Regions from separate parts of the Comamonas sp. HJ-2 genome, predicted to be linked through region 2. Evidence: riboswitches for the same ligand, from Rfam matches in the RefSeq annotation. Region 2 holds a riboswitch; each other region holds the start of a gene.
What was found. A riboswitch is a leader RNA that binds a small molecule or an ion and turns the genes downstream of it on or off. The one in region 2 is predicted to bind glycine.
Positions count from the first base shown of each region.

Region 1: linked by a shared signal. The riboswitch ahead of ACWGXF_RS23800 (D-amino acid dehydrogenase) and the one ahead of ACWGXF_RS07990 (trimeric intracellular cation channel family protein) in region 2 are both predicted to bind glycine.
Region 3: linked by a shared signal. The riboswitch ahead of ACWGXF_RS01280 (D-amino acid dehydrogenase) and the one ahead of ACWGXF_RS07990 (trimeric intracellular cation channel family protein) in region 2 are both predicted to bind glycine.
Region 4: linked by a shared signal. The riboswitch ahead of gcvT (glycine cleavage system aminomethyltransferase GcvT) and the one ahead of ACWGXF_RS07990 (trimeric intracellular cation channel family protein) in region 2 are both predicted to bind glycine.

Region 1 is NZ_JBSIFD010000049.1:2,641-5,822, reverse strand. It holds gene ACWGXF_RS23810 (AraC family transcriptional regulator) at 1-275, shown strand, start outside; partial or broken gene ACWGXF_RS23805 (amidohydrolase) at 278-1,191, shown strand; glycine riboswitch at 1,202-1,291, shown strand; glycine riboswitch at 1,292-1,404, shown strand; gene ACWGXF_RS23800 (D-amino acid dehydrogenase) at 1,466-2,740, shown strand; gene ACWGXF_RS23795 (trimeric intracellular cation channel family protein) at 2,858-3,182, opposite strand, start outside.
Region 2 is NZ_JBSIFD010000008.1:13,121-16,302, reverse strand. It holds gene ACWGXF_RS08005 (hypothetical protein) at 1-400, opposite strand, end outside; gene ACWGXF_RS08000 (hypothetical protein) at 461-778, opposite strand; gene ACWGXF_RS07995 (hypothetical protein) at 697-1,116, opposite strand; glycine riboswitch at 1,542-1,634, shown strand; glycine riboswitch at 1,648-1,767, shown strand; gene ACWGXF_RS07990 (trimeric intracellular cation channel family protein) at 1,820-2,485, shown strand; gene mnmC (FAD-dependent 5-carboxymethylaminomethyl-2-thiouridine(34) oxidoreductase MnmC) at 2,651-3,182, shown strand, end outside.
Region 3 is NZ_JBSIFD010000001.1:276,557-279,738, forward strand. It holds gene ACWGXF_RS01275 (amino acid permease) at 1-726, opposite strand, end outside; glycine riboswitch at 1,270-1,369, shown strand; gene ACWGXF_RS01280 (D-amino acid dehydrogenase) at 1,541-2,809, shown strand; gene ACWGXF_RS01285 (amino acid permease) at 2,910-3,182, shown strand, end outside.
Region 4 is NZ_JBSIFD010000013.1:98,483-101,664, reverse strand. It holds gene ACWGXF_RS12480 (MBL fold metallo-hydrolase) at 1-807, shown strand, start outside; gene ACWGXF_RS12475 (energy transducer TonB) at 821-1,411, shown strand; glycine riboswitch at 1,500-1,610, shown strand; glycine riboswitch at 1,630-1,755, shown strand; gene gcvT (glycine cleavage system aminomethyltransferase GcvT) at 1,820-2,956, shown strand; gene gcvH (glycine cleavage system protein GcvH) at 3,079-3,182, shown strand, end outside.

The DNA.
Region 1 (3,182 bases), on a different contig from region 2:
ATGCATGGACGCTGGAATCGTTGGCCGAAACCGCAGGCATGTCGCGCGCACGCTTTGCCAATCACTTTCGAGAGGTGTCGGGCCTGACCGCGCTCGACTACCTCACGGCCTGGCGCATCACAGTAGTCAAGGGTTTGCTCAAACGAGGCAAGCCGCTCAAGTCCATTGCGCCCATGGTGGGTTACGCCAGCGCTGTAGCGCTTACCCGCGCTTTCACCCACCGCGTCGGCATGCCGCCACTTGCCTGGCTGCAAACGCACACCGATCAGGACTGAGGCTGCCCCATGCCAGTTGCCATGCGGGTTTGATGCATGCCTGCGGCCACGACGGACACACCGCAATGCTGCTGGCTGCGGCCGAACATATTGCAAAGTCCACCACGTTTGATGGCACGCTGAATTTGATCTTTCAGCCCGCTGAAGAAAGCTTGGGGGGGCGCGCAAGATGATTGAAGACGGCCTGTTTGACCGCTTCCCCTGCGACGCAATCTTTGCCATGCACAACCTGCCGGGCTTTCGGCCAGGTCAGTTGTTATTGCGCGAAGGCGCAACCATGGCGTCCAGCGAAAACATTCTGGTGCACATTGAAGGTAAAGGCGGCCATGGTGCCATGCCGCACCAGAGTGCTGACCCGGTCGTTGCGGGTTCGGCAATTGTCATGGCGCTACAAACCATCGTTTCACGCAACGTACCCCCACTGCACATGGCCGTGATCACGGTCGGCTCTTTTCAGTCGGGTGTGGTCAACAACGTCATCCCCCAAAACGCCACGTTAAAGCTTAGCGTACGGGCGCTGGATCGGGATGTGCGAGAGTTGTTGCGCAATCGCATTGTGGAGCTCGTTGAGTTACAGGCGAAAAGTTTTGGCGTGACCGCAAAAGTCGAGTTTTTGCCCGGTTACCCGGTGCTGGTCAATACCCCTATTGAGACGGGAATAGCCCGCGAAGTGGCGGTGGCGTTGGTAGGCGCAGATAACGTGGTGCTCCAAACTGAACCGCTCACCGCCAGTGAAGACTTCGCCTACATGCTCGACAAAGTGCCAGGCAGCTATCTATTCATCGGGAATGGCGATGCAACTAACGGAGGTCACGGGGCCTGCATGGTGCACAACCCCAATTACGATTTTGAAGACCGCAACATACCTGTGGGTGCTGCGTTCTGGGTCGCGTTGACTGAGCGCTTTCTGGCGTAGTTTTTTTATGAAATTCAGATCGGGAGAGATCGCGTTAAATCGCGACGCCGAAGGAGCAACCACCCCGGAAACTCTCAGGCAAAAGGACCGGTTTGAATCGTTGATATCTCTGAAGAGTTGCTGGTCTTAGTCACCCGGCACACCGCAGGAGCAAGTGGTTGCATTGAACACGATGGACCACGAATCTCTCAGGTTCTAAACAGAGGGGGTGCACCAGCCATGCACAGGGCTTGTTGGTGCTCAACACTTTGACGTTTTTGAAAGCTCATTCACTATGAAAACAATCGCAGTTATTGGCGGCGGCATCACGGGCGTCACAACAGCTTATGCCTTGGCAAAACGCGGCTTTTCCGTTACCTTGTTTGAACGCCATCGCTATGCTGCGATGGAAACATCATTCGCAAACGGAGGGCAACTCTCTGCATCTAATGCAGAAGTTTGGACGCATTGGTCCACCATCCTCAAAGGGCTAAAGTGGATGCTCAAAAGTGATGCGCCGCTGCTGGTCAACCCAGCACCTACGTGGCACAAACTCTCCTGGTTTGCAGAGTTCATTGCTGCGATGCCCCATTACGAGCGCAACACGGTTGAGACAGCTCGCTTAGCAGTCGCAGCCCGCAAACACTTGTTTACTTGGGCGCAGGAAGAAGGCATTGATTTCGACCTGAAGAAGGAAGGCATCCTGCACATTTACCGTGACAAAAAAGGGTTCGACCATGCAGGCAAAGTGTCAGTCATGCTGGCCAAGGGGGGCCTACCTCGCTATGCCGTGACCCCAGCTGAAATGAAAGCCATCGAGCCGACATTGGCAGGCACCTACTACGGTGGCTACTTCACTGAGAGCGATTCCACGGGAGACATTCACAAATTCACCAATGGACTAGCAAATGCGGCATCACGACTCGGCGTGCACACGCTGTATGGTCAAGATGTGACGTCGATTCAAAGCGATGGCCAACAAGCTGTCATCACCGTGACACAACAAGACGCCACCCCAAGCCTGCATACCTTTGATAGCGTGGTGGTGTGTGCAGGAGTGGGCAGCCGTGACTTTGCAGCTCAGCTAGGCGATCGCGTGAACATCTACCCCGTCAAAGGCTACTCCATCACCGTCAACTTGAACGATGAAGAAAGTCAATTGGGTGCCCCCACCGTGAGCTTACTGGATGACGAAACCAAGTTGGTCACCAGCCGCTTAGGCCTCAACCGTTTCCGCGTTGCAGGCACTGCCGAATTCAATGGCGTGAACCGTGACATTCGCGCAGACCGCATCCGCCCATTGATTGAATGGGTGGAACAATGTTTTCCCCGCGTTAACACACGCTCTGTAGTGCCTTGGGCAGGCTTGCGCCCTATGATGCCCAACATGATGCCTCGGGTGGGTCAAGGTAGAACTCCCAATGTTTTTTACAACACCGGGCATGGGCACTTGGGTTGGACGTTATCAGCCGTGACAGCTGAGCTGGTGTCAGACACCATCGTCAAAGCTGCAGCAAAGAAATCAGGATATTCAATGAACTTGCATGCAGTTGCTGCTGGCAACATTTAGAGTTCAAAATAATAAGCAGTAGGGGTCTTGCGGCTCTCTACTGCTTTTTTTCTTAACTTAGTTGGTGATTTTCTAAAAAATTAAACAACCTCATCATTGGTTATAGTTTTTTAACATTCAAGCCCGCCAAGCCGGCAGTTGCCAGTTGCGCCACAGTGCCAGTGCGCGAAGGCACACAGTAACAAATAAGCACCCCAGTAAGGCCATCCAGTCTGGAGCATCTAATGTCCAAAGGACCACGTAAGTCCAGCCACCAGCAAAAGAACACACCGCGTAGGGGCGGTGGTCTTTGAAAGCCGTGGGAATTTCATTGCAAACCATGTCACGCAGCACACCACCAAAAACACCCGTGATCAGGCCCATTAAGACGGCGACTACTGGCGGCATGAGTGACTGCAAGGCGAGGTGAACTCCCGTCGCAGTAAATAGTCCCAAGCCCAGC
Region 2 (3,182 bases):
GCACATCCATGTCCTCCACCGCAGCGAAGAACGCACCAAAGCTGCGTATGTAGAGGGGGATCACCTGATCGAAAACATACTTCAGGTCGGCTCCATTTTTCGCAGAATTGAATTCGACAGTCATGTAGTCTTCAAGGCATGGAAGCGCCTCTGAATTTCGCCGATACCTCCGGCTTAAAAGTCCAATTTCAAGGCCACTGACCTCCTCGTGAAGTCGATAGCTCACTTCATGGATAGGCCAATCGGGGCGGTCTTCAAATGTGATGACATCCACATTCGCCAGCCCCCAAGGCGCAGGAAGCAAAGACAAACTCTGGCATAGCTTTGCGTAGATTTCAGCAGGACTTTCGTCAAAATCGAATACTCTGCAAACCCTGACAACGTTGGACGTATTTTTCATTTTCTCCGCTGCCGGACATTCATTCCGCTCGGACAGACCGAGTGGACTCCGAAATTCAATCTACGCTTTTCTGCCGCGCTTTTTCGCTCTGGCATCTGCAGGCAAGTACCGCTCGGCATACACACCATTTGGGTTCAGCACGGTCGCGGAACGATTCATGCGATGCCTTCTCCGAATTCGGATCGCTGAATCGGAAGGGGCGGAACGAAAAACCTGCACTCTCAGGGCGCCTCGAATGAGCCAATGCACGTTCCAGCCCAGATTACCGCTGGGGGCGTTGTTGCACAAATTGCCGGCTAAGGTGAGGTCCTGCGGCGCGGCGAGGATGCGCGTGGTGACGAAGCCGCGAACGACGACGACGTTCTGCACGCGCGCCATGACCATGTTGATGCCGCCGGTGCCGAGGCAGCGCCCCGTGGCGGGGTCATTGCCGGGGTCGGCCGCTCCGCTTTCAGAGACCAGAAGAATCTGTAGGCGTCTTCGCCATCAAGCCAGATACGTTCAATCGGGAAGCATGGCGTTTCTTCCGGTGGAAGCCGGTCCGGCGGCGGAGCCTGCGCCGGCTGCAACCGCACATCGGTCGCTGTCTCCTGCTTCTCGCGCAGTATCCGCTCACGCTCTTGCTGGCGCAGCAGCTCCTGCGCGGCGCTCTCCTGTTCGGCACTGTTTTTCGTTTGTGCGGACGCCGGCACCATCAGCGCCAGCAGGCCGAACAAGGCCCAACGCGCCTGTCGAAGCCAATCTCCCATCCCATCTCCTTTTGCAAGCGTGTGGAGACACGCTGCCTGCACGAACGCCGGGGTTCGCCGTGACCGTTTGATCTAAAGTGGGCAAGGATAGGAACGGACTCGATCGAGCGGTATAAGAAGATTCTTAAAAATGGCCGTGGGGATGCGCCGGTACGGCGCAGCGCTGGCCAAACGAAGTGCAACGGCCTTCGTTGCGACGAGCTTTGCGCTTTTTGGCCTTTGATGTCGCGCGTATGAGTTTTTCATGGCGGGCGGCTTCACAGACGAAGACGCGGGCTTGTGCGAGCCATGGCGGGTTCAGACCGGCCTTCCGCTCCCCCAGCCGGCAGCCGCAGAACCACATCAATACAGGTATTAACCCGAATAGAGTCGCTGAAACTGGCTAAAATCGCGCCCATCCCGCGGGAGAGCGGAGCCTTTCAAGGGTTCCCGCCGAAGGCGCAAACTCCCATAATCGCTCAGGCAATAAGTACCGCAGGTGGGTCTGACAGGACCCGGATATCGCCAACTGGAGAGCAGCCCGCAACCACAAGTCTGCAGGGCTCACCGAAGGGGCAAGCATGTCCACCGCGAAGGTGCTCATGCGCAACTCTCAGGTAAAAGGACAGCGGGAGAGGCAAGCCGGACACTCCCGCCGATGTGAGTGGCTGGTCTATTTTCAAGTGCCTTCATGCTTCCTTCCGTCTCTTTGCTGGACTCGTTCCAGGCCTCCAACTTCACCGTCATGCTGGTCATCTATCTGGTGGCCATTACCGCCGAAGCCATGTCCGGCGCACTCGCCGCAGGCAGGCGCAATATGGATATCTTCGGCGTCGTCGTCATCGCCTTTGTCACTGCCCTGGGAGGCGGCACCATCCGCGACATGGTGCTGGGCCACTACCCCATCGGCTGGACCCAACACCCTGAATATGTGTATCTGGTCATCAGCTTCGGTCTGCTGACCACCGTGATTGCACGCCATATGCACAGGCTCAAGCAGGTGTTTCTGCTGCTGGACGCCATGGGCCTGATCGCCTTTTCGCTGATCGGCTGCAATACCGCGCTGGAGCTGGGCTACCCCACCATCGTCATCATCATGGCCGGCATGATTACCGGCATCAGCGGCGGCATCTTGCGCGATGTGCTCTGCAACCAGGTCCCCGTGGTGTTCCGCCGCGAGCTGTATGCCAGCGTGTCGCTGTCGGTATGCCTGATGTTCCTGGGCCTGCGCTATCTGGATGTCAGCCCCAATATCAGCACCATCGTGTGTTTTGCCGGCGGCCTGGCCTTCCGTCTGGCCGCCATTCGTTTCAAATGGCGTCTGCCGGTTTTCTCGTACCAGCAGCGCTGGGAGTGATCGAGACTCCCCCCTGTGGCGCTGCGCGCCTTCCCCCCTCTCTTGCTACGCAGGAGGGGGACTCAGCCATCGCTGCGGGGCGGCCCTTGCTTGGCTGCTCTGAACTAGACTGCGCCATGCATCACCCATGTAGTTTCACTTTCCATGTCTGAACCGATCACATGGATGCCGGATGGCACCCCCTATAGTTCCAGATTCGGCGATCGCTATCACAGCGAGTTCGGCGGCCTCGACCAGGCCCGCCAGGTTTTTCTCGGTGGCTGCGATCTGCCAGTTGCCTGGGCCGATGCAGCGCAGTGGCGCATTCTGGAAACCGGCTTTGGCTTCGGCCTGAATTTCCTGGTCACATGGGCGGCATGGAAGGCCGATCCCAGACGCCCGCGCATTCTGCATTTTGTCTCGGTGGAGGCCTACCCTGTCTCGCGCGAGGATCTGCTCGCGTTTTTGCCGGCCGATGAGGTACTGCGCGCGCTTGGCGAACAACTGGCCGAGCAATGGTGGGGACTGCTGCCGGGCGTGCATCGCCTTTCCTTTGATGACGGCCAGGTGCTGCTGACGCTCTATATAGGCGATGCCAGGACCATGCTGCGCAAACAGCAGATGACGGCGGACAGCGTGTATCTGGATGGCTTCTCTCCCCAGCTCAACCCCGAGATGTGGGATGAAGATGCCATGAAGAACATTGCCCGCCATTGCC
Region 3 (3,182 bases), on a different contig from region 2:
CTCGGATTCGCCCGCCGCCACGCCCACCAGCTCCGTGCCCTGGAAGGAATAGGCCACGATCATGGCCACGCCCACAAAGGTCGCGAAATTGCCGACGAATGGCGCATCGCCCGTGGTCCAGTTCTCGAAGCCCGGTACATGGCCGTTGCTGATGATGCCGAACAGAATCAGCACGCCGGTAATCAGAAAGGCCACCACGGCCAGCACCTTGATCAGCGCGAACCAGTATTCGGCCTCGGCAAAACCGCGCGCGGAAAACGCGTTCAGCCCCACCATCAGCAGCAGGAACAGGCCGCTCCAGAGGATGCCCGGCACATCGGGAAACCAGTAGGCCATGACCAGTTGCGAGGCCACCAGATCCACCGCCACCACCACGGCCCAGCTGAACCAGAAGTTCCAGCCCAGCGCAAAGCCGAAGCCGCGATCCACATAGCGCGAGGCATAGGTCGAGAAGGAACCGGCCACCGGCATGAAGGCAGCCAGCTCGCCCAGGCTGGTCATGATGTAGTACACCATGATGCCGATGAGCAGATAGGTGAGCACGGCACCGCCGGGGCCGATCTGGGCGATGGCCGAGCCGGAGGCCACGAACAGGCCCGTTCCGATGGCGCCGCCAATGGCGATCATGCTCAGGTGGCGCTGCTTGAGCACCCGGTGCAAGCGGGGCTGGTTATCGTCACCATCACCAGTCGGCGCGAGCTGCTGGCTTGAGTTGGGTTGGGACATAAATGTCTTGTTGTAATGGTTTGCGCCCATCCGGACAAAACACCCAACCATCCCGCAGGCGCTGCGACAGGCAACGCAAAAAGGCGACCATGACGGTCGCGGGCAACAAGGACAAAGGAACGAAGCCATGACAGCAGAACGCCATGGCGGATAGGCCAGTTGCATCCTGAATCGGCAGCCACCCCAGTCGGGTGCTTCAATGGCAAAGCGGTGATATCGCCGGGCCCATTGACAGGCAAAGACGATATTTTGCCCAAATCCACCGCCGACCATGACCCGCCATGCCAATGCAGGGGCTGACTCTGGGGCTGCTCGGCGGCACTTGACAGCGTCTATCGCTATGAATTTAGAAGCACACTGCGCTTTAATAAATTCATTTTCATGGACAAATAATCAATATTCCCTTGAAGGATAAGCGGCAGGCGCTATCAAATAGCATGGACTAGACATGAGCAGCCATGGCTGGGCCCTGGCGCAGAAGTCTAGAAAACCCGTATATCCAGGCGCCGCCATTCTTCCTACATTTGCCCACAGGCTCTCAGCCCGGTGATGCCGAGAGAGACTGCAGCGCAAACTTGGCGCATGCAGCGCCGAAGGAGCAACCGCCCCGGAAACTCTCAGGCCAAAGGATCGGCATCGCTTTCACACACTCTGAAGAATGTCCGGACGTCATCGTCCGCCGGGCATACCGAAGGAGCAAGCGAGCAGCGCCGCAAGGCCCTGCCTCGTGAATCTCTCAGGTCCAGAACAGAGGGGGCGTTCGCTGCGCATGTTGCGCACGGGCTCCACCCTTGACGTTTCTGGAATCTGAATCATGAAGACAATCGCCGTCATCGGCGGTGGCATCACGGGCGTGACCACCGCCTACGCCCTCGCTCGCCGCGGATTTTCCGTCACCCTGTTCGAGAAGCAGCGCTATGCCGCCATGGAAACCTCGTTCGCCAATGGAGGCCAGCTCTCGGCCTCGAACGCCGAGGTCTGGACCCATTGGTCCACCATCGTCAAGGGCCTCAAATGGATGCTCAAGAGCGATGCACCGCTACTGCTCAACCCCAAGCCCAGCTGGCACAAGATGTCCTGGTTCTGCCAGTTTCTCGCTGCCATCCCCCATTACGAGAAAAACACCGTGGAGACCGCCAGGCTGGCGATTGCGGCACGCGAGCACCTGTTTGACTGGGCGGCCAGCGAAGGCATTGACTTCGACCTGAAGCAAAAAGGCATCTTGCATATCTATCGCGACCGAGCAGGCTTTGAACATGCGGGCAAGGTTTCCCGGTTGCTGGCCAAAGGCGGTCTGGAGCGCCGCGCCGTGACACCGCAGGAGATGCGCTCCATAGAGCCGACCCTGTCCGGAACCTTCTATGGCGGCTACTTCACCGAGAGCGACTCCACGGGCGACATCCACAAGTTCACCAGCGGCCTTGCCGCCGCCTGCGAGCGACTGGGCGTGCAATGCCGCTACGGCCAGGAAATCGTGTCGGTGAACAGCAATGGCAAGCAGGCCAGCGTGACCGTGCGCCAGGGCCTGGAAACCGAGACCTCGACTTTCGACGCCATGGTGGTCTGCGCAGGCACGGCCAGCCGCGCCCTGGCCGCCCAACTCGGCGACAGCGTCAACATCTATCCGGTCAAGGGCTATTCCATCACGGTGAATCTGCCGGACGAAGCCAGCCGCGCCGCAGCCCCCGTGGTGAGTCTGCTGGACGACGAGACCAAGCTGGTCACCAGCCGCCTCGGCGACGATCGCTTCCGAGTTGCCGGTACGGCGGAGTTCAACGGCTTCAACAAGGACATCCGCGCCGACCGCATCCGCCCGCTCATCGAATGGGTTCAGCAGTGCTTCCCTGGCGTCAGCACGCGCAGCGTCGTGCCCTGGGCGGGCCTGCGCCCCATGATGCCGGACATGCTGCCGCGCGTGGGCCCTGGCAACAAGCCCTGCGTGTTCTACAACACCGGCCACGGCCATCTGGGCTGGACCTTGTCGGCCGTCACCGCCGACATGGTCGGCGACCTCGTGCTGCAGTCCATGGGCAGCGCCAGCAGACAGCCCCGACCGGCCACGCTGAGCACCGCCAGCGCCTGACCACGACCTGAAAACCTCATCAACAAGCCAGACACGGCAGCCGCAGCGCCCCGTGAGGGACAGCTGTTGCCGTGTGAATGGCAAAACGGAGACATACAACATGAGTCGAAATCATCCAAGCGCAGCCGGGGAGTCGCTGCAGCAGACAGGGGAGCTGGAGCGCGGCCTCAAGGACCGGCACATCCAGCTGATCGCCCTGGGCGGCGCCATTGGCGTGGGCCTGTTCCTGGGCTCGGCCAAGGCGATCCACAAGGCCGGGCCGCTGCTGCTGGTCAGCTACGCCATCGCGGGGCTGGCCATCTTCTTCATCATGCGGGCACTGGGCGAGTTGCTGGTGCACCGCCCGGTGGCCGGCTCTTTTGCCACCTATGCC
Region 4 (3,182 bases), on a different contig from region 2:
GGCTGGTGGTTGACGGACCCCGTGTTTTCCGAGCGCGCCTCGCCGCTATCGTTTGCCGGCCCCAAGCGCTTTCATGCCCCGCCGATTGCCCTGGACGAGTTGCCTGCCTTGCGCGGCGTGCTGCTCTCGCATGACCACTACGACCATCTGGACCGCGCCACCATTCGCGTGCTCGCACCCAAGGTGGGAGTTTTTCTCTGCCCCTTGGGAGTGGGAGACAGACTGGTGGCCTGGGGCGTGCCGGCCGACAAGATCGTGCAGCACGACTGGTGGCAGGGCAGCGAGGTCGACGGCCTGCGCTTCACGGCCACGCCGGCCCAGCATTTCTCGGGACGCAGCCTGCGCGACGGCAACCGCACGCTCTGGGCGTCCTGGACCATAGAAGATCGCCAGGCCGACAGGCCGCTGCGCGTCTTCTTCAGCGGCGATGGCGGCTACTTCGACGGTTTTGCCGAAATCGGCAGGCACTTCGGCCCCTTCGATGTCACATTGATGGAGACTGGCGCCTACGACGCCCACTGGCCCTATGTCCATATGCATCCGGCGCAGACCGTGCAGGCACACCGGGATCTCGGCGGCCAATGGCTGCTGCCCATACACAACGGCACTTTCAACCTCGCCATGCATGCCTGGTGGGACCCCTTCGAGCAGATCCTGAGTCTGGGCAGGCAGCACGGCATAGAGATCGCCACGCCCATGATGGGCGAGCGCCTGGACCTGAACGCTCCGCATGCGGGCTCGGCCTGGTGGCGCGTCTGCGCCGAGGCCGACAGCAAGGGACTGGATCTGCGCCCCGCGCAACCCTGAAGGTGCAACCCGCATGGCCGACAATGTCCTCATGGACATTTCGCGCACCTCACACCTTGCCGCCGCCTGCGCCGCGTCTCTGACCGCCTTGCTGCTCGGGGCCTGCTCCCACCTCTTCGATGGCAGCCAGCCCAAGCAACCGCCGAATGCCGGCATCTCGAGCACAGTTTCCGGGCAGCCGGAGCCGACGCCGGCTCCGCCACTGGACACGCAGCACAGGCGGCCACAGAGCATGGAATGGCCTGCCTGGATCAAGGCAGACTGCACACCCCCCGCCCATCTCGATCGGCAACCGCAGCCACGCCGCCACACCACGCCTTTCATCAGCGCCCACTGGTTTCCGAACGGGCTGGAGACCACGGTGGTCTTCCGCCTGGAAGTCACGGCCCAGGGCGAACTCGGCCGTGTGGCCTACCAGCCCGCCGATACCGATCCCCGCATCGTGAAGTCCATCATGCGCTCGCTCGAACGCTGGAAGTTCAAGCCCGGCATGCGCCAGGGCCAGCCCGTGACGTCCTGCTTCGAGCAGCCCTACCAACTGGTGTTTCCGCGCCAGGAGATCGATGTTCCTCGAACGCCCGCCATGAACACAGAACCGCAGTGAGACCGCAAGCTCAATTCCAGCGATCTGTGCTCGAAAACCCCAGAATCCATCCGATTCGGTGGTGCAAGCCCCTTGCCCACCGCTAGAATCGCCAAGGTCAGGAGAGAGTGCCTGCAGCTTGAAGCTGCCTCGCACCGCCGAAGGCGCAGACCCCCAACCCGGTGTCAAAACGCTCAGGCAAAAGGACTGACAAGCGCTGCAAGGTGTGCAAACCTGCAGCGTCCCTTGCTGGAGAGAGATGCAGGCCGTCATTTCGTATGTGCGCCGGCATCCACCGAAGGAGCAAACTGCCCGATGCAATGCGTGCAGTGAATCTCTCAGGTAAAGCGGACAGCAGGGCAAGCCCGCCACGCATGGCCCAGCCATGCATGGCCACTCATTTTGGTTTGACCACCGGAGCGCTTGCCTGTGACTGCTGCTGACACCTCTTCCGATCTGCGTTCCACACCGCTGTTTGCACTGCACCAGAAACTGGGTGCCCGCATGGTGCCGTTTGCCGGCTACGCCATGCCCGTGCAATACCCTCAAGGCCTGATGGCCGAGCATCTGCACACGCGCAAGGCTGCCGGCCTGTTCGATGTCTCGCACATGGGCCAGTTGCTGTTGCGCGGCCCCGATGCCGCCGCCGCGCTCGAATCGCTGATGCCCGTCGATGTCATGGACCTGGGCCTGCACAAGCAGCGCTACGGTCTGCTGCTCGATGAACAAGGCGGAATTCTCGACGACCTGATGTTCGTCAACCGCGGCGAAGATCTGTTCCTCATCGTCAACGGCGCCTGCAAAGAGGCCGATATCGCTCATATCCAGAACCGCATCGCCAGCCGCTGCGAGGTCGCCCCATTGCCCGATCGCGCCCTGCTGGCCCTGCAAGGTCCGCAAGCTGCCACAGCCCTCTCGCGCCTGATTCCTGGAGTGACGCAACTGGTATTCATGACCGGCAACCACTTCGACTGGCAAGGCCATGCGCTCTACATCACGCGCAGCGGCTATACGGGCGAGGACGGTTTCGAAATCTCCCTGCCCGGCGAAGCTGCCGAAGCCTTTGCCGAAGCGCTGCTGGCACAGCCCGAGGTGGCCCCCATCGGTCTGGGCGCGCGCAACTCGCTGCGCCTTGAAGCCGGACTTTGCCTGTACGGCAACGACATCGACACCAGCACCACGCCGGTCGAAGCCGCGCTGAACTGGGCCATGCAGAAGGTTCGCCGCACCGGCGGCGAGCGCGAGGGCGGTTTTCCCGGTGCGGCCATCGTGCTGGAGCAATTGCAGAACCCTCAGTCGCTGCGCCGCAAGCGCGTGGGCCTGATCGCGCTGGAACGCATTCCCGTGCGCGAGCCCGCCGTGCTGGAAAACATGGACGGACAGCATATCGGCCACATCACCAGCGGCCTGCTCAGCCCTACGCTCAACCAGCCTGTGGCGCTGGCCTATGTCGAGCCCGACTATGCCGCCATCGATACGGAAATCTTCGCCATGGTGCGCGGCAAGCCCGTGCCCATGAAAGTGGTCGCCACGCCCTTCGTTCCCACCCGCTACTACCGCGGCTAGGTCTGCCGCCGCGCATGAGACGGGCCAGTTTGCCAAACAGCGGCCAGAACACCGCTAAAGTGCGAGCTGGACCTTTCTCAAACAACACCCGATTCCCCTGAATCCCCCATCTGGAGCCTTCCATGAGCATCAAGTATTCCAAAGAACACGAATGGATCAACGCCGCTGACACCAATGCCGCCATCGTCGGCATCACCGTACACGCACAGGATGCACTGGGCGATGT